3 regions of the Microbulbifer sp. TB1203 genome follow, and region 1 is predicted to be linked to each of the others. Evidence: predicted binding sites of a transcription regulator. Region 1 holds the regulator's gene; each other region holds the start of a gene.
The links. The regulator sigma-54, encoded in region 1, starts transcription at its own class of promoters, with help from an activator protein. The targets are predictions, from matches to a motif close to TGGCACANNNNTTGCNNT.

Region 1 (6,767 bases):
ATCCAGGGGCGCGAAGACAAGTTCACCGCGCTGCAGGAACTCTTTGCCGGTGAGAGCTACCGCCTGGAAGACATGGCCTATATGGGCGACGACTACCCGGACCTGCAGGTGATGACCCGCGTAGGCTGTCCCATTTCGGTCCCTAACGCCGCGCCGGCGGTGCGGGAGCGCGCCCTGTGGATCACCGGGAAGCGCGGCGGCGAAGGCGCCGTGCGCGAAGTCTGCGACCGCATCATGCATGCACAAGGCACATTTGAAGCCGCGCTGGCCCCCTACCTCGGAGACGGAGAAAACTGATGCGCACCTGGCTGCCACTGGTTATCGTCGTCGCGCTCATCAGCCTGGGGCTCTGGTTTGCCGAGAGCCCGCCAGAAGAACTGCTCGGCAAGCGCCCCACGCCGCAGCAGCACACCCAGGCCGCAGATCTGGTGATTCGCGATGCGCGCACCCGCCACTTCAATCAGGAGGGCACCCTCGCCTATCGAGTGGACGCCGAGCGCATCACCTACTTCCAGTTCGCCCGCCGCGACCGCGCCGATCTCACCGAGCCGCGTATACTCTTCTACCAGGACAAACAACCCACATGGCATACCGAATCGAAAACCGGAGTGGCTCACAACAACGGCCAACGGGTGGTATTGCGCGGCGATGTAAAAATCGATGAATTGCCGAAGCCCGGCGGTGTCCAATTGCGCACCCAGAGCATCACCATTGAGCCCCGCAAGGAATACGCCGAAACGGACAAAGTTGTTACCATTACCTCCGGTCCCAACCGCACCCAGGGCAAAGGCCTGCGCGCCTACCTGAATGAAGACCGGGTGGAGATCCTCTCAGAGGTAGAAAGCATCTATGAAACCAAATAAGTTCCTGCGGCCGCTCGCAGCCATCTCCGCACTGATCCTGATCGCGCAGGCCATAGCCCTGCCAGGCGATCGCGACCAGCCGATCAAAGTGGACGCAAAACACTTCGAAGGCGATCGCAGCAAAAACCTGTTTGTATACAGCGGCAACGTCGTGATAACCCAAGGCTCACTGCAGATTCGCGCCGACCGGGTGGAAGTCCACGGCAACGCCGAGGGGGAAATCAACCGCGTGATCGCCACCGGCAAACCGGCCCACTTCCAGCAACAGGTCCAGCAGAGCCAGAATCCGGTCAAGGCCCGCGCCGCACGCATCGAGTACACCGTCAGCTCCGACGAACTGCACCTCTCCGGCGATGCCCACGTGGACCGCGACGGCAACACCCTCACCGCCGAGCGCATCGACTACGACCTGACCAGCGAGCAGATGCAGGCCCGGGGCCAGTCCGGCGACGGGCGGGTGGAAATGATCTGGAAGCCGGAAAAGAAAAAGACCGAACAGCAGCCGGCAACCGGCGACGAAAACCAGTAGCAAGCAGCCCGCCGGATCAAGGGCTGCCGGATCAACCGGAATTAAAATATGCCAACGCTGAAAGCGTTACATCTCGCCAAGCAGTACAAGAAACGCAAAGTTGTCCAGGACGTTTCCGTCAGTGTCAGCAGCGGCCAGGTGGTCGGCCTGCTCGGCCCCAACGGCGCCGGCAAAACCACCTGCTTCTACATGATTGCCGGCCTGGTGCAGGCGGACGCCGGCCAGGTACTGATCGACGACGAGGACATCACCCGCCTGTCCATGCACGGCCGCGCGCGCAAGGGTATCGGTTACCTGCCTCAGGAGGCCTCGGTATTCCGTCGCCTCACAGTGCGCGACAATATCCTCGCCATTCTGGAGACCCGCAAGGATCTGTCCCGTGCCGAACGCCTGCAACAGACCCAGGAACTGCTGAAGGAATTCAACATCACCCACATCGAGGGCAGCCTGGGCATGGCGCTGTCCGGCGGCGAGCGCCGCCGGGTGGAGATAGCCCGCGCCCTGGCCACAGACCCGGACTTTGTGCTGCTGGACGAGCCCTTCGCCGGCGTAGACCCGATTTCAGTCAACGATATCAAGCAGATCATCCGCCACCTGCGGGACAGGGACATTGGCGTACTGATTACCGATCACAATGTGCGCGAGACCCTGGATATCTGCGAGACCGCTTATATCGTCAGCGAGGGACACATCATCGCCGCCGGCACCCCGGCGGAAGTGCTCGCCAACCAGCAGGTGCGCGAGGTCTACCTGGGGCACGAGTTCACCATCTAGCCGGCCCGCCCGGGCGAACACGAAGGTTCGCCCCTATAGTCCTACCATTCATCGCCTACCCCCAAAACCCGGCACAGTTTTTGCTTGCAAGCCGCGCCGCAGAGGGTTAGTCTGCAACATCCTGAATTTTCAGATGATTCATCCGCCGGATGCCTTGCAGTTTCCTCTATGAAGCAGTCCCTTCAAATAAAACTCGGCACTCAGCTGACCATGACGCCCCAGCTGCAGCAGGCTATCCGCCTGCTACAGCTCTCCACCCTGGACCTGCAACAGGAAATCCAGTCGGCGCTGGATAGCAACCCGCTGCTGGAGACCGAGGGCGAGGAGCCCGCAGAGACAGCCAGGGAGCAGAACACCCAGGAGCAACAGGCCGACAGCGGCGCCGCCAACGGAACCGAACAGGCGGCTGACAGCGACTGGAGCCACGACATCCCCGACGACCTGCCGGTGGACACCCGCTGGGACGACATCTACAGCGGCGGCAGCTACAGCGGAGGTGAGGGTGACGACCTGGCCCTGGAGCAGCGCAATTCGGTGCCGGACAGCCTGCACAGCCACCTGTTGTGGCAACTCAACCTCACCCCCCTGTCCGAACAGGACAAACTGATCGGTGAGACCCTGATCGATGCCATCGCCCCAAGCGGCTTTCTCGAGTCCCTCCCGGCGGAACTGGCCCCGGCCCTGAACGCCGAGGAAGACGAAGTCGTCGCAGTACTCAAGATCATCCAGCAGTTCGAACCCGCTGGCTGCGGTGCCCGCGACCTCCGCGAATGCCTGTTGTTACAGTTGCAGCAGCTGCCTGCTGACACCCCCTGGCTGGAGCAGGCACAGATCGTGGTAGGCAGCTACCTGGACCTGCTGGGCAAGCGCGATTTCCGCCAGTTGAGTCGCCGCACACGCCTGAGCGAGGCACAGCTGGGCGAGGTGGTGCGCCTGATCCAGACCCTGAACCCCCACCCCGGGGAGGCTTTCGGCGGCGAGGAGACCCAATATGTGGTGCCGGATATCATCGTCAGCCGCAAACAGCAGCGCTGGCTGGTGGAACTGAACCCGGAGACCACCCCAAAACTGCGCATCAACGGCGACTACGCCGCACTGATCAAGCGCGCCGACAATTCCAGTGACAACAACTTCCTGCGCGACCACCTGCAGGAGGCGCGCTGGTTCCTGAAGAGCCTGCAGAGCCGCAACGAGACACTGCTCAAAGTGGCCTCAAGTATCGTGGACAAGCAGCAGGGCTTTTTCGAGCGGGGCCCGGAAGCGATGAAACCCATGGTGCTGGCGGACATAGCCGAAACCATCGGTATGCACGAGTCCACCATCTCCCGGGTCACCACCCAGAAATACATGCTCACCCCCCGCGGCGTGTTCGAACTCAAGTACTTCTTTTCCAGCCATGTGAGCACCGACTCCGGTGAAGACGCCTCCTCCACCGCCATCCGCGCCATGATCCGCAAGCTGATCGACTCCGAGGAAGCCCGCAAACCCCTATCCGACAACAAGATCACCCAGGAACTGGACCACCAGGGTATCAAGGTGGCCCGGCGCACCGTGGCCAAATACCGGGAATCCATGGGCATCCCCTCCTCCAGCGAACGCAAGCGACTGGTCTGAGAGACCACTCGCAATCTCCCGGCAAGGTTTTACAGACCGATGGCGGCCCTTCCGGTCACAAATCTTCGACCCATATCGATATCCCGGTCAGGTTTTGCAGGCACCCAATTCCACCCAGCCCGCAACCAACGCCCAAACTTTGAGTGTATCCTTCCATTCTGGCTAACTTCCTAGTAGGGTTGCGGCCCAGACGGGAGCGGCCGGCAAGCGACGCACTCGATGAGGAGAAGTCCATGCAGATCAACATCAGTGGCCACCACGTGGAATTGACCGACCCCATCCGCGACTACTGCCATAGCAAACTGGAAAAACTCTCCCGGCACTACGACAACATTACCAATGCCCAGGTAATCCTATCGGTTGAAAAACTGACCCAGAAGGCCGAGGCCAGGGTGCATATGAACGGACACGATCTCTGTGCCACCTCCGAAGACGAGGACCTGTACGCAGCCATCGACGCCCTCTCCGACAAGCTGGACCGCCAGCTCAAGAAACACAAAGAGAAGTTGCAGAACCACCGATAAGCTATGACATTGGAAGCCCTACTCTCTCCCCGCCTGAGTCTTTGCCACCTGGCGGGGAGCAGCAAAAAGAAATTGCTGCTAAATATTGCCCAGGCCATCGCCGAAGAAAATCCACAACTGGATGCCGACACTATTTTCAACCAGCTCCTCGCCCGCGAGCGCCTCGGCTCCACCGGCATCGGCGAGGGGGTAGCCATCCCCCACTGCCGCCTGCCCGGCTGTGAGCGCCCCATCGGCGTGCTCTGCACCACCGAGCCGGCGATTGATTTCGATGCCGTCGACCGCCAGCCGGTGGACCTGCTGTTCGCGCTGCTGGTACCGGAGGACGCCGAGCAGGAACACCTGGAAACCCTGGCGGAAATCGCCGCCCTGTTCTCCGACAGCCGGGTGCGGGAAAAGCTGCGCCAGGCCCAGACCAGCGATGAGCTCTACGCCCTGGCCATCGACAGCGCCGCCGCAGCTTAGAAAACAGACAACAGAAGTCAGAGGGCAGAAAGGAAAATGACTTTACCCAGCGATCATTCGAATTTATTTTCTGTCTTCCTTCCTCTGGCTACTGACCTCTGAATATGCGCTTAGTGATTATCAGCGGCCGTTCCGGCTCCGGTAAAAGCTCCGCCCTGCAACTGCTGGAAGACGTCGGCTTCAACTGCATCGACAACCTGCCAGCCAGCCTGCTGCCAGAACTGGTGCGGCGGGTGCGCGAGCAGCCCCCGGTGGATAACCCCAGGCTGGCACTGGGCATCGATGCGCGCAACCTGTGGCAGGATGTACAGCAGGCCCCGCGGGTCATCGAGGAATTACGCGAAAGCGGCGTGCAGTGCGATGTTATCTACCTGGACGCCCGCTCACCGGTGCTGGTGCAACGCTTCAGCGAAACCCGGCGCAAACATCCCCTCAGCGACAACCGCACCCACCTGCTGGAAGCCCTCAACCGGGAAAAGGAATTGCTCGCCCCGCTGGCGGCCATAGCGGACCTGGTAATCGACACCAGCAGCCTCAGCCTGCACCAGCTGCGCGACCTGGTAAAAACCCGGGTGGTGGGCGAGGAATCGCCGGGCATGGCGATCCTGTTCCAGTCCTTCGGCTACAAGCACGGCGTGCCGGTGGACGCCGACCTGGTGTTCGACCTGCGCTGCCTGCCAAACCCCTACTGGATCGCGGAGCTGCGCCACAAAACGGGCCGCGACCCGGAAGTGATCGAATTCCTGCGCGCGCAGCCGGAAACCGGGGATATGGAGCGGGATATCGGCCAGTTCCTGCAACGCTGGCTGCCTTCCTACCAGCAGAGCAATCGCAGCTACACCTGTATCGCTGTGGGCTGCACCGGCGGTCGCCATCGCTCCGTGTATATGGTGGAACAGCTGGCGAAGGCCTTCTCCAGCCAGTTCGATAATGTGCAGGTCCGCCACCGCGAACAATCGCAGTAACCCACGTCGAAACAACCCATGCAGAAAAGCCAGATCACCATCATCAACAAGCTGGGCCTGCACGCCCGCGCCGCCAGCAAGTTCGCGCAGACCGCCGCGCGCTTCTCCTCCGACATAAAAGTGCACTGTCGGGGTAAGTGCGTGGACGGCAAGAGCGTGATGGCGCTGATGCTGTTGGCCGCCGGCAAGGACTGTGAGCTGGGACTGGAGGTCGAGGGCTGCGATGAGGAGGCCGCGCTCAGCGCCATCAGCGAGCTGGTGGCAGACCGTTTCGGCGAAGCGGAGTGAAAGGTAATGCGGAATGATGAATGCGGAATGCGGAATAGGGGCCAGCTGCCCGCTGTAGGAACGGCCGCCGGCCGCGATCACACGCCCAGCATCCACCGATCACGGCCACCGGCCTCTGTTGCGGCACGGACCACCATTCCGCATTCATCATTCCGCATTCCGCATTAAAGGAGCCTCCGTGCCCAACCCTCCCCCGGCTGAGATCCAGTTCCGCGCACAGAACCAGTTGAGCGAGCTGTTCGCTGCCCTCGACAGCGGCACCGGGCGCGAAGTCCGGCGCATGCTGGGCACTCTCACGCCACAGAGCATCGCCCAGTTGCTGGAGAGTTCACCGCCGCGGATCCGCCAGGTGATCTGGGAACTGATCGATAAGGAGGTCGAGGGCGAGGTCCTGCAGGAACTCAGCGACGAGGTACAGAGCCAGATCCTCGCCACCCTGGACACCGAGGAAATGGTGGCGCTGATGGAGGGGCTGCACGCCGACGATATCGCCGACATATTGCAGCAGCTTCCGGAGCGGGTGATGGCGGAAGTGCTCTCCGCCATGAGCGAGCGCGACCGCCAGCGGGTGGAGCGGGTACTCCCCTACGGCGAGGAGACCGCCGGCGGCCTGATGGACACGGACACCATATCCGTGCGCCCCAACCTCACCCTCGACGTGGTGCTGCGCTACCTGCGCCGCCACGAGCAGCTGCCGGAATCCACCGACAACCTGTTCGTGGTCAACCGCAAGGACCAGTACATC
Region 2 (6,767 bases), 1.7 Mb from region 1:
AGGAAAGGTCATTCTTGACGAGATACAGAGGGTGCCGGAGCTGCTCAGCTATATCCAGGTCATTGTCGACGAGAAGCCGGGCAATGGGCAGTTCCTGCTTACCGGTTCGCATCAACTGGAATTAAGGCAGGCCATTACCCAGTCCCTGGCCGGTCGCACCAGTATTCTGAATCTGTATCCGTTTTCAATCGAAGAGCTCGCAAAGGCGAAGATTACCTTCGACAAACCTGAAGAGTACATTTTCAACGGCTTTCTGCCGAGAATTTACGATCAGGGGCAAAGACCAACTCCGGCCTACTCCAACTATTACCAGACCTATGTAGAGCGGGATGTCAGGCAGCTTATCCACCTGAAAGATGTTTCTCATTTCGAAAAATTCATAAAACTGCTGGCCGGCAGAACCGGCCAGTTGATGGACTACAGTTCGCTCGCCAATGACGTAGGGGTCAGCGCAAACACCGTCAAGCACTGGCTTTCCATATTGGAAGCCTCTTTTATCGTTTACAAACTGCCACCCTATTTTGAGAATTTCGGCAAACGCGTAGTAAAGTCTCCAAAGTACTATTTCATGGATACCGGTCTGCTCGCCTTCCTGTTGGGTATCGAAAGACCCGAGCAGGTTACACGAGATCCACTGGTCGGCCAGATGTTTGAAAACCTGGTGGTTATGGAGTGCCTGAAATACAGAACCAACCAGGGCAAGATCCCGAACTTGTACTTCTTTCGGGACAGCACCGGCAATGAAGTAGATCTTATTTGCCAACAGGGCAGAGAGCTTGTGGCGATCGAAATAAAGTCCAGCACCACCTATCGCGCCGAACTACTCAAAGGCTTGAAACGCATCAATGCTATTGCGCCCAGGGTTTCAGCCTCCCACCTCATTTATGCAGGGGAAAGATTCGAATTCAGCAACGGCATTAATGCGCTGAATTATCGGGAAATAAGCACAATATTTTAATGCTCTTCCTCTCCGTTCATTCCCAACTCTTTTAATTTCCCTGGTCAGGGTATTTCGGCCCCAGCCCAGTAGCTCCGCCGCATCCCTTTTCCGCTCCGCGGTATGCTTGAGGGCAATTTCGATCAGCGCCTTTTCGAATGCCGGCACCGCCTCGCTGAGAATTTCCCGGCGGCTGGTGGCCAGGGCGCGGTCGGCCCAGAGGCATAACGGTTAGAGAAACCCGCGATGGTAGCCCGACTTCACTAAAAAGTCACCGTCGCAGTAATCGTATCCTGGTAGCTGCCCTCCGGCTTGGGTCCCTAGGCCGGCACACGGCCGAATACCGGGATGGACTGGGCCGCACCGCTCGGTACCGGTGCCGCCAGCCGTGGTGCCCGCAGTGTCGCCCCAGACCTGGGTCCGCGCGGCATCGCTGTAGAGCTGGTAGTCGATGGTGTCGGTTCCCAACTGCATTTTGCTCCTGGCTCCAGGCAAAAACGCGCACCTGCGCCGACAGGGGGCTGTCGCCGGTATTGGACAGGCGCAGCCGCGAGGCGCTGTCTCCCGGCCCTATCTGCAGCAGTATCGGCCCCGCCTGCAGCTGGCCCTTGGCGCAGAGCGAAGCGCTGAACAGCGCTAGGGCAAACAAAAGCACGCAATATATTAGCTTCATGTCAGAAAGTGATTGTTGCGGTAATCGTGGAACTGTAGGTACCGATCGGCTTGGGATTCTGCCCGGGATCGGTCTGGCCGAAGACCATAAACTGATCGTTGCCGCCGGTACTGGTGAAATCGATGGTAAAGGTACCGCCGCTGCCATCGCCGAGGATCTCGGTGTGGGCGGAATCGCGGTAGATGTTGTAGTTGATGGTATTGGCGCCGTTGGCCATCTGTCGGGTAGCGAAGGTGCTGCTGCCCCCGGTACCGGCATTGAAGGAAATACTCACCGGCACTATTGCGGAGCAGGTCACGAAGCCGTTGGTGGCACCCGCTATGGATTGGTCCAGATCATCGACCGCACCGAAATTGAGATTGTTGGCGGTGATGAGACAGTCGCTCTCCACAGTGATCGAGACTGTAAAAGTGGTACTGGAGGTTTGCGCCAGCAGCGGCGTGGGGAAGAGCAAAAAGAGAGATACGGCCTGTGCCAATCCTTTGCACACTCACCTCGACTTGTTATGGAATCAGTCGCCGGTAAATTACCCGACTTTGCGTAAATCTAGTCCAATTTCACAGCCACTTGAGGAAGACCCATGGAAATGGCGCTATAAATCACTCCCCTTTGCCAGCACTGTCAATATCGGACGCGAGACTGCGTAATGATTAACCACTCTCCTCCTCCCCGTTCATCCCCAACTCCTTCAGCTTCCGCGTCAGGGTGTTTCGGCCCCAGCCCAACAGTTCCGCCGCATCCCTTTTCCGCCCCGCGGTGTGCTTGAGGGCAATTTCGATCAGCGCCTTTTCGAATGCCGGCACCGCCTCGCTGAGAATTTCCCGGCGGCCGGTGGCCAGGGCGCGGTCGGCCCAGAGGCGCAGCGCTTTTTGCCAGTCCTGCGATGTCTCGCCGGCGGCTGTCTGCTGGTGCAGTTCCTGGGGCAGGTCCTCCACGTGCACTTCGCGGCCGGAGGCCATCACGGTGATCCAGCGGCAGGTGTTTTCCAGCTGGCGCACGTTGCCGGGCCAGTCCAGGCCGGCGAGGTATTCCTCGGTCTCGCGGGTGAGAATTTTCGGCTCCACCCCCAAGTCCTTGGCGGCGCTGTTGAAGAAGAAGCGGACCAGGCGCGGGATATCCTCGCGGCGGTCGGCCAGGCGCGGGATATGGATGCGGATGACGTTGAGGCGGTGGAACAGGTCCTCGCGGAATTTGTGCTCTTCCACCAGTCTTTCCAGGTCCTGGTGCGTCGCGGCGATAATGCGCACGTCCACTTTCACCGGGGTGTGGCCGCCGACGCGATAGAATTCGCCGTCCGCCAGTACCCGCAGCAGGCGGGTCTGGGTCTCCGCGGGCATATCGCCGATCTCGTCCAGGAACAGGGTGCCGCCGTCCGCCTGTTCGAAGCGCCCGGTGCGCTGGGCGCTGGCGCCGGTGAAAGCACCCTTTTCGTGGCCGAACAATTCGGATTCCATCAGGTCCCGGGGAATCGCGGCCATATTCAGGGCGATAAACGGGCGGCTTTTGCGCGGGCTGTGGTTGTGCAGCGCCTGGGCCACCAGTTCCTTGCCGGTGCCGGATTCGCCGTTGATCAGCACGGTGATATTGGAGTGGGACAGGCGGCCGATCGCGCGGAACACCTCCTGCATGGCCGGCGCCTCGCCGATAATTTCCTTGCTGCCGTTGCCGCTCTCCAGGGCAACCTGTCCGGCACTCTGTTGCTCGCTGGCGTGGGCCAGGGCGCGGCGGGTGACAGCCACCGCTTCGTCCACGTCGAAGGGTTTGGGCAGATACTCGAAGGCGCCGCCCTGGTAGGCGGCCACGGCGCTGTCCAGGTCCGAGTGGGCGGTCATGATGATAATCGGCAGCGCGGGCCGCTCCGCCTGGAAGCGCTGCAATAGTTTGAAACCATCGGCGCCGGGCATGCGGATATCGCTGATCACCACATCCGGCGAGTCGCTGTAGAAATCGTCCAGGGCGCGGTCGCCGTTCTCAAAGCACTTGGTCTCGATACCGGCCCGGGTCAGGGCGCGCTCCAGTACCCAGCGGATCGATCGGTCGTCATCAATAATCCAAACGCGATTGCTCATACTCACATTTCCGGTAATCGATTATTCGTTGGCTCTCTATTCGCCAGCTAAGGGCAGGTAGATCTGGAAGACGCTCTGCCCGGGGCGGCTGTCGCATTTGATCAGCCCCCGATGCTGGTTGATGATGTTCTGCGAGATGGACAGCCCCAGCCCGGAGCCCTCGGCGCGCCCGGAAATCATCGGGTAGAAAATCCGCTCGCGGATTTCCTCGGCGATGCCCGGGCCGTTGTCCTCGATCTCGATGCGGCACACCAGCGGGCAGTGGCGCCGGCCGATGGTGAACTGGCGCTGGATGCGGGTGCGCAGCACGATTTCCCCGGCCGCGAGGCCGATGCTCTCGTCGATGGCCTGCATGGCGTTGCGGGCGATATTCAGCAGTGCCTGGATCAGCTGTCCACTGTCCGCGGGAATGTCCGGGATCGAGGGGTCGTAGTCGCGGCGGATGTCCAGTGTGCCGTCGCACTCGGCGTCGATCAGTTGGGCCACCCGCTCGAGAATTTCGTGCACGTTGACCGGCTTCAGCTGCGCCGGCCTGCGCGGGCCCAGCAGCCGGTCGACCAGATCCCGCAGACGATCCGCCTCGTCGATGATGATCTGCGTGTACTCGGCCAGGTCCCGGTCCGGCAGTTCGCGCTGCAACAACTGCGCGGCGCCGCGGATACCCCCGAGGGGATTTTTCACCTCGTGGGCCAGGCCGCGCACCAGGTTGCGGGTGGTCTCCTGGGCCGAGATCAGCGCGTCCTCCCGGGCGATGCGCAACAGGCGGTCCATGGACTGCACTTCCATCAGCAGCAGGCCCAACTCGGGCACCGGGCTCACCGAATAGTCCACCGTGCGCTGTTCCAGGTTGTGCAGCCGCCAGTTGGCGCGGCGCACCGTGTATTTCTGGCCGCTGGCCAGGGCCTCGCGCATGGCCCGCTGGGAGGCGGCGGATTCGCGCACTATTTCTTCCAGCGGCAGCCCGCTGACCCGCGCGCTGGAAGCGGCGAGCAGGTCCTCGGCGGCGGAGTTGAGATAGCAGAGCAACAGGCTGCCATCCAGCACCACCACCGCGGAAGTCAGGTTGTCCAACAGCTGGCGCAACTGGCGATCGTTGAGCATGTAAAAAACTTTCCCGTCTCCACTGTCTACGACAGTGCAAAAAGCAAACCAAAATGGCGCAGGGGGGCAAAGGCTGGGGCCAGAGCGAATCTGCACGCAGGCGAATGCACCATTATTGTGCATTGATTAAAAAATAGCCAGAACTGGTGCTACAGAAGAGGGCGGAGGGGAAGAGGCGGAGTCCTTTTGCGTCCCTGTAGGAGCGGCCCATGGCCGCGATCGATACAGCTACAAAGCAAGATCGATCGCGGCCATGGGCGGATGGCCGCCCCGCCGCTCCTACAGGCAGAGGTCAGGGGGTGGGGGCGGGCTGGGCCCTGGGGGCCCGGGGTGCCTGGGGCGCGGGGTTGTCGGGCACGTCCAGGCTGGCGCGTTTGACGTAGAGGGTTATGGTCTGCGACTGGGCCAGGGGATTGCCGCTGAGGTCGGTGAGCACCGCCTGGATATGGTGGGTACCCCGCTCCAGGGCGGAAAGGTCCAGACTGGTGCCGGAGGAGCTGCCCACCCAGGGCTGGCCGTCCACCACCGCGAAGAACCGGTAGCCGTCCCGTGGCACCGGGTTCACCGCCACTTCCAGCACGATAAAGCGCTGCCCGGGGGTGATGGTGGTGCCGTTCTGTGGGCTGACGATGGCGAAATTGATCGGCCCCTGGTCGTCCTGCCGGTCGCGGTCCCTGGGCGACAGTTTGCGGGTCGGCAGCGGGCGGGGCGCGACGATGGGCTGCACGTTGGTGGGGCCCACCTCCACCCTTTCCGCCTTGCTGCCCGCCGGCGGGGTGTCGCTGAAGATTACCTGGCCGTCGGGGCCGACAGTTTTGTAGATGGTGTTGCCGGGGGTGGGGTCGTCGGTGCCGTCGTCGCCGGCGAGCGCCAGTAGCGGGGTGACCAGAAGTAGTGCCAGGAACAGGGAAAATTTTTTCATAGCGATATCGATCGCGGCCATGGGCCGCTCCTACAAGGGTTGCCCCGGGAGTCCCGATATAAAGAAGGCTAGTTTACCCCATAAAAAAAAGCCCGCGCCGGAACGGCGCGGGCTTTTTTCGGCAGTGTGATGCCTTCGAGCTTATACGGAGTAGTACAGCTCGAACTCGACCGGGTGAGTGGTCATCTGCAGGCGCTCCACCTCTTCACGCTTCAACGCGATGTAGGCGTCGATGGCGTCGTCGGAGAAGACTCCACCCTCGGTGAGGTAGGCGCGGTCCTGGTCCAGGGCATCCAGGGCCATTTCCAGGCTGGAGGCCACGGTGGGGAACTCGGCCACTTCGTGCGGCGGCAGGTCGTACAGATCCTTGTCCGCCGGGTCGCCGGGGTGGATCTTGTTCTTGATGCCGTCGAGACCCGCCATCAGCATGGCCGCGAAGGCCAGGTAGGGGTTGGCGGTCGGGTCAGGGAAGCGCGCTTCGATGCGCTTGCCTTTCGGGCTGGGCACATACGGAATGCGGATGGACGCGGAGCGGTTGCGCGCGGAGTAAGCCAGGATTACCGGCGCCTCGAAGCCCGGTACCAGACGCTTGTAGGAGTTGGTGGAAGCGTTGGTGAAGGCGTTCAGCGAACGGGCGTGCTTGATGATACCGCCGATGTAGTACAGGGCAGTCTCGGACAGGCCCGCGTAGGCGTCGCCGGCGAACTGGTTGACGCCGTCCTTGCTGAAGGACTGGTGTACGTGCATGCCGGAACCGTTGTCGCCCACCAGCGGCTTGGGCATGAAAGTGGCGGTCTTGCCGTAGGCGTGGGCCACGTTGTGCACCGCGTACTTGAGGATCTGCACCTCGTCCGCTTTCTTGGTCAGGGTGTTGGCGGCCACGCCGATCTCACACTGGCCGGCGGTGCCCACTTCGTGGTGGTGCACTTCCACTCTCAGGCCCATCTGCTCCATGGCGGAGCACATGGCGGCGCGCACGTCGTGCAGGGAGTCCACCGGCGGAACCGGGAAGTAACCGCCCTTCACGCCCGGGCGGTGGCCGATGTTGCCTTCCGGGTAGGACTG
Region 3 (6,767 bases), 540 kb from region 1:
AAGCTGGCACAACGCCCACCCGGTTGCCCACATGGCCCTGCGCGCCGCACTGCTGCAGGCCTGCCGCTGGCTGGCAGAGCCCGCCCAACGCCGGGACGCCACCGCGCTGCTGGCGCGGGAGGAATACCTGGGGCTGCCGGAAGAGGTGGTGGCACCGTCACTGGCGGATCAGCTGTATCGCCGCAGCGATTCCGATGCCGCGGCCAATACCGGCTGGCACCTGTTCGCCGATGGAGACTACGGCAGCCCCACGGAGGAGAAAGCAGCACAGCTGCTGGAACTCTGCCGGGAATTCTCCCAGGTAAATGCGCAGGCCGCGGGGGCATTCCGCCCGGAGCTGTACCGGCAGACTGAGGAGTTCCTGCAGCGCCAAAAGTGATGGCACGTAATTTGAATACCAAACCCACATGACGATTTGCGTGTAGGGGCGGACCTTGTGTTCGCCCCTGTGGCAAAAAATCAATGAACGGACAACGAAGTCCACCGGCAGCGGCCCCAGGCCGAACCCCGTGGGCTTTTTTTATGCCCGCGGCAAAATCGAATAAAAGGAAACCACCATGTCCAGCGATACCCTGAACCTGTTTTCCTTCCGCGGGAAAACCAAAATCCTCCACCTCACGTGGGTGGCCTTCTTTATCTCATTCTTCGCCTGGTTCAGCCACGCGCCACTGCTGATGGCCATTGCCGACAGCCTGTCGCTCACCCCGGACCAGGTGAAAACCCTGCTGATCCTCAATGTGGCGCTGACCATCCCTGCGCGCATCGTGATCGGCATGCTCACCGACAAATACGGCCCGCGCCTCACCTATTCGCTGCTGCTGGCGGTGGGCAGCGTGCCCTGTTTTATCTTCGCGCTGGCGGACAGCTTCGTGCAGGCCGCCGTGGGCCGCTTCCTGCTCGGCTTTATCGGCGCGGGCTTTGTGGTGGGTATCCGCATGGTGTCCGAGTGGTTCCCGGCGCGCCAGCTGGGCACCGCCGAGGGCATCTATGGCGGCTGGGGCAATTTCGGCTCCGCCGCCGCAGCCATGACCCTGCCCACCGTCGCGCTGATTTTCGGCGGGGACGACGGCTGGCGCTACGCCATCGGCCTCACCGGTTTGATGGCGCTGGTGTACAGTTTTATCTACTACGCCACGGTCACAGACACCCCCAAGGGCTCCACTTATTTCAAGCCGAAGAAAATCGGTGCCATGGAAGTGACCAGCACGGGGGATTTCGTACTGCTGCTGGTAATGAAAGTGCCCATGTACGCGGCGCTGGCGCTGCTCACCTGGAAGCTCTCCACGGGCGTCAACATGATCTCCAGCTTCTGGGCCACTGTGATTTACTGTGGCCTGGGACTTCTCTATCTGCTCGACGCCAGAAAAACCTGGAGCATCAACCGCGAGGTATTCACCAATCCGCCGGCACCCATCCACCGCTACAAATTCAAACAGGTGGCGGTGCTCAACCTGCTCTATTTCGCCACTTTTGGCTCCGAGCTGGCGGTGGTCTCCATGCTGCCCCTGTTCTTTTCCGAAACCTTCGAGCTGGACCCGGTCAAGGCCGGCCTGCTGGCCTCCGGTTACGCCTTCATGAACCTGGTGTCGCGCCCCGCCGGGGGGCTGTTCAGCGACCGCTATGGACGCAAGTCCACCCTGCTGATCCTGGTTGTCGGCCTGGCGCTGGGCTACTTCACTATGAGCCAGATCAACGCACAGTGGCCCCTGTACCTGGCGGTATGCGCGGCGATGGCCTGCTCCTTCTTTGTGCAGGCGGGCGAAGGCGCGGTGTTTGCGGTGGTGCCGCTGATCAAGCGCCGCCTCACCGGCCAGATCGCCGGTATGACCGGCGCCTACGGCAATGTCGGTGCGGTCTTCTACCTCACCGTGCTGAGCCTGGTTTCCTACCAGGCCTTCTTCCTGGTGATCGCCGCCACCGCGGTTCTGGGCTTCGCCGCCACTCTTCTGATGGAAGAACCCGAGGGGCATATGGCCGAAGTACTGCCGGACGGCAGCGTGTCGCTGATCGATGTCGCTTAAGCTGGACGCACCGAGCCGTACCACCGTCGAGGCCCTGGAATTCTCCAGCGCCTCTCTCGCCGGCCGCCGCGAGCACAACGACGATGCCTGCGCGACCTGCGTGCCCGGCGGTGTCGAACTGCGCTACCGCGGCGCCCTGGCCGCGGTGGCCGACGGCGTCGCCTCCGCGGAAGCCGGTGGCGCGGCAGCGCGCGCGGCGGTCAGCGGCTTCCTGTCTGACTACTACAGCACCCCGGAAACCTGGACCATAAAACAGGCCGCGGCGCGGGTGCTGCAATCCCTGAACGGCTGGCTCCATCGCCAGGGAGGCGGCGGGGAGATAGCCCAGGGCTGGCTCACCACTTTCTCCGCGGTCATCTTCAAGGGCGCCAGTGCCCACCTGATCCATATCGGCGATTCCCGCATCCACCGGCTGCGCGACGGCAGGCTGGAATGCCTCACCCGCGACCACAGCCGCGCCCTTGGCCCCGGCCGGACCTTTTTGAGCCGCGCCCTGGGAATGGACGCCCATGTGGAAGTGGACTACCGCCGCGAACCCCTGCACCCCGGGGATATCTACCTGCTGACCAGCGACGGCGTGCACGAACACCTGCCCCCGGCGGCGATGGCGGAAATCCTGCAGCGCGGGGATGACGATCCGGCCCGGGCACTGGTGGACGCCGCTCTGGCCGCGGGTTCCGGCGACAACCTGAGCGCGGCCGTGTGCCGGGTTGAGCGGGTGGCCCAGCCGGAGGGAGACGACCTGCTGGCCCACAACCGCCAGCTTCCCTTTCCCCCGGACCTGCGCCCGGGCAACAAACTGGACGGTTACCTGATCCTGCAGGAGCTGCAGGCGAGTCCCCGGAGCCAGCTGTACCTGGCGCGGGACACGGAAACCGGCACTCTCTGCGCGATAAAAACCCCGTCGGTGAACTTCGCCGACGACCCGGCCTATATCGAGAGTTTTATCGCCGAGGAGTGGACCGGCCGCCGCCTGGACCACCCCGGCATCATCAGGATTCATCCACCCAAACCCGAGCGGCAGTTTCTCTACCATGTAATGGAGGCGATCGACGGCCAGAACCTGCGCCAGTGGATGCAGCTGAACCCCCGGCCGGAGTTGGAGCAGGTGCGCGACTTTATCGGCCAATTGGTCAGCGCCCTGCGCCGGCTGCAGCGGATGGAGATTATTCACGGAGATCTGAAGCCGGAAAACATCATGCTGACCAGGGACGGTCGCCTGAAACTGATCGATCTGGGCGGCGCCAGCGCCGCGGGCCTGGCGGAACACCTGCGCTTTCGCGACGGCACGCCACCGGGCAGCAAGAACTACGCCGCCCCGGAGTACTTCTTCGGCGACAGTCCCAGCCACCGCTCGGACATCTTTTCCCTGGGCGTGATCACCTACGAATTGCTCACCGGTCACTATCCCTACCGGGAGCGTTTCGGCAGCCGCCACTACCAGTTGAAAAGCTACGCCGGCCTGCAGTACACCAGCGCCCGGCAGCACCGCGCCGATATCCCCGAGTGGATAGACGGCGCCCTGCAAAAGGCCTGCGCTCCAGACCCGCGCCATCGCTATCCGGCGCTGTCGGAATTCGTGCACGACCTGCACACCCCCAATGCGGAGTTCACCGCGGGAGAGGACCGCCCTCTGATGGAGCGCAATCCGCTGCTGTTCTGGCAGCTTGTCGCGCTGTTGCTGCTGCTCTCGCACCTGCTGCACTTGCTTTGAATGCCGGGAGCGCCGAGCCCCAGCTCGGCTTGCGGGCCGCAGGCCCGCCTGCAAGTCCCATCGCGGCCAACGGCGGATGGCCGCCCCGCCGCTCCTACAGATGGAGGTGGCGGGCACCATTCGGGGGCAAATAACTTTAATGCGCACCAATTTATTGCAAAACGGCCCGACATATCGCCCCGGCGTCCCGCAAAACCTCATAAAACCCCGGTTGGCACAAACCTTGAATATCTACCGATACCAACACAAAAATTTATCCCCCTAACGAGGCAACGGCGCCTGGACTCTTCGGCAGAAGAGGAAGCGCCTGTGCCACGCCACCGCGCCTTCCCTGCCGAAAATTCAGAACAAGATGGCAGGACTTATGGTTAAGCAAAAACTGATCGTGATCGGCAACGGCATGGTGGGCCACCACTTCCTCGAGCAACTGGCCGAGCGGCCGGAAAAGGCTCTCTTCGACGTCACCGTCTTCTGCGCCGAACCCAGGCCCGCCTACGATCGGGTGCACCTGTCGGAGTATTTCGCCGGCCGCTCCGCCGACGACCTGGCGCTGGGCAAGGTTGAACAGTACCGGGAGTGGGGCTTCGAGCTGCTGCTGAATGACACCGCCGTGTCCATCGACCGGAAGAACCAGACCGTCACTTCCACCAGCGGGGTCACTAAGCCCTACGACCGCCTGGTGCTCGCCACCGGCTCCTACCCCTTCGTGCCGCCGATTCCCGGACACGAACACGAGAAATGCTTCGTCTACCGCACCCTGGAAGACCTGGACGCAATCCGCAATGCCTCCCAGGGCGCCAGCATCGGCGTGGTGGTCGGCGGCGGCCTGCTCGGCCTGGAGGCGGCCAACGCACTGAAGGAACTGGGGCTGGAAGCTCACGTGGTGGAATTCGCCCCGGGGCTCATGTCGGTACAGCTGGACGAGGGCGGTTCGGAACTGCTGAAAAACAAGATCGAGGACCTGGGCGTAACCGTACACACCAGCACCGCCACCGAACTGATCGAGGAGGTGGACGGCCGCCTGCGCATGCAGTTCAAGGGAGAGCGCGAACTGTTTACCGATCTGATCGTCTTCTCCGCCGGTATTCGCCCCGAGGACAAGCTGGCCAAGTCCGCCGGTCTGCAACTGGGCGAGCGCGGCGGTATCTCTATCGACGAGTCCTGCCGCACTTCCGACGAAAATATCTTCGCCATCGGCGAGTGCGCCCTGTACAACAATTTCATCTACGGCCTGGTGGCCCCCGGCTACACCATGGCGCGCAGCGCGCTGGCGCAACTGTGCGGCGAGACCAGCGAAGTCTTCACCGGCGCCGACATGAGCACCAAACTGAAACTGCTCGGCGTACAGGTGGGCTCCATCGGCGACGCCCACGGCCGCGCCGAGGGCGCCGCGGCAATCACTTTCGTGGACGAGCAAAGCGGCATCTACAAGCGCATGATCACCGACGGTGAGGGCAAAAAGCTGCTCGGCGCGGTACTGGTGGGCGACACCGGCGACTACGACCAGCTGCTCCAGTACCACCTCAACGATATAGAGCTGCCAGAGCACCCGGAACAGCTGATACTCCCGGCCGCCGACGGCGCCGCCCCCGCTCTCGGTGCCGGCGCCCTCCCCGCCACTGCCACCATCTGCTCCTGTCACAATGTGAGCAAGGGCCAGATCGTCGACGCGGTACAGGGAGGCTGCTGCTCCCTGGCCGAGGTCAAGGATTCCACCAAAGCCTCCACCGGCTGTGGCGGCTGCGCCGCGCTGCTGAAAAACGTGGTGGACGAGGAGTTGGCGGCCCTGGGCGTGGAAGTGAACAACAATATCTGCCCCCACTTCGCCTTTACCCGGCAGGAGCTGTTCCACATAGTCCAGGTGGAGCAAATCAAAACCTTCCCCGAATTGCTGGAAAAGCACGGCAGCGGCCGCGGTTGTGAACTCTGCAAGCCGGCGGCGGCATCGATCTTCGCCTCCCTGTGGAACGAGCATATCCACAAAAAACCGCACGTGGGCCTGCAGGACACCAACGACACCTTTATGGCCAACATGCAGAAAAACGGCACCTACTCCGTGGTGCCGCGGGTGGCCGGCGGCGAGATCACCCCGGACAAGCTGATCGTGCTGGGCCAGGTGGCGAAGAAATACAACCTCTACACCAAGATCACCGGCGGCCAGCGCATCGACCTGTTCGGCGCGCGGCTGGAGCAGCTTCCGGAAATCTGGCGCGAACTGATCGACGCCGGCTTCGAGACCGGTCACGCCTACGGCAAATCCCTGCGCACGGTGAAATCCTGCGTGGGCAGCACCTGGTGCCGCTTCGGCGTGCAGGACAGTGTGGGCATGGCACTGGAAGTGGAGAACCGCTACAAGGGCCTGCGCTCGCCGCACAAGATCAAGATGGCGGTGTCCGGCTGCACCCGCGAGTGCGCCGAAGCGCAGAGCAAGGACGTGGGGGTTATCGCCACCGAGAACGGCTGGAACCTGTTCGTGTGCGGCAACGGCGGCATGCGCCCGCGCCACGCGGATCTCTTCGCCACCGACCTGGACGACGAAACCCTGATCAAATACATCGACCGCTTCCTGATGTTCTACGTGCGCACCGCCGACAAGCTGCAGCGCACCTCGGTGTGGCTGGAAAACCTGGAGGGCGGGCTCGACTACCTGCGCGAGGTGATCATCGATGACAAGCTGGGAATCTGCGAGGAGCTTGAGGCGCAGATGGCCAATATCGTCGGCACCTACCAGTGCGAGTGGAAGACCGCCATCGAGGATCCGGAAATGCTCAAGCGCTTCCGCCAGTTCGTGAACACTGACCAGGCGGACGAGAAAATCGTCTTCGTGGAGGAACGCGGCCAGCCTCGCCCGGCGCGGGAAGAGGAAATCGTAAAAATTGCCGAGCCGGCCTAATGGTGCACTGAAGGGGTGGAAGGGCGGCCCCGCTGCCGGGAACCGGTTGCGGGACACACCGTGAATCCATCCCTGGAGGCTTGTCGGTCGGGTCCCTCCGACCGACAGTCCCGCAACCGGTTCCCGGCATCGAGGCCTT

Region 2: the regulator sigma-54 is predicted to act here: its motif matches at 4,814-4,831, upstream of glnL (nitrogen regulation protein NR(II)).
Region 3: the regulator sigma-54 is predicted to act here: its motif matches at 3,948-3,965, upstream of nirB (nitrite reductase large subunit NirB).

What each region holds. Positions count from the first base shown of each region.
Region 1 covers NZ_CP116899.1:258,929-265,695, reverse strand. Annotated here, with positions in the region: gene PP263_RS01055 (HAD hydrolase family protein) at 1-297, shown strand, start outside; gene lptC (LPS export ABC transporter periplasmic protein LptC) at 297-863, shown strand; gene lptA (lipopolysaccharide transport periplasmic protein LptA) at 850-1,392, shown strand; gene lptB (LPS export ABC transporter ATP-binding protein) at 1,441-2,166, shown strand; gene PP263_RS01035 (RNA polymerase factor sigma-54) at 2,335-3,780, shown strand; gene hpf (ribosome hibernation-promoting factor, HPF/YfiA family) at 4,014-4,304, shown strand; gene ptsN (PTS IIA-like nitrogen regulatory protein PtsN) at 4,308-4,769, shown strand; gene rapZ (RNase adapter RapZ) at 4,874-5,734, shown strand; gene PP263_RS01015 (HPr family phosphocarrier protein) at 5,753-6,022, shown strand; gene mgtE (magnesium transporter) at 6,201-6,767, shown strand, end outside.
Region 2 covers NZ_CP116899.1:3,981,515-3,988,281, reverse strand. Annotated here, with positions in the region: gene PP263_RS17030 (ATP-binding protein) at 1-958, shown strand, start outside; partial or broken gene PP263_RS17025 (helix-turn-helix domain-containing protein) at 980-1,156, opposite strand; gene PP263_RS22750 (spore coat protein U domain-containing protein) at 1,169-1,411, opposite strand; gene PP263_RS17020 (spore coat U domain-containing protein) at 1,612-2,088, opposite strand; gene glnG (nitrogen regulation protein NR(I)) at 2,261-3,685, opposite strand; gene glnL (nitrogen regulation protein NR(II)) at 3,716-4,780, opposite strand; gene PP263_RS17005 (DUF4124 domain-containing protein) at 5,073-5,723, opposite strand; gene glnA (glutamate--ammonia ligase) at 5,844-6,767, opposite strand, start outside.
Region 3 covers NZ_CP116899.1:5,100,368-5,107,134, reverse strand. Annotated here, with positions in the region: gene PP263_RS21670 (CmpA/NrtA family ABC transporter substrate-binding protein) at 1-379, shown strand, start outside; gene PP263_RS21665 (NarK family nitrate/nitrite MFS transporter) at 558-2,021, shown strand; gene PP263_RS21660 (protein kinase) at 2,011-3,735, shown strand; gene nirB (nitrite reductase large subunit NirB) at 4,100-6,628, shown strand.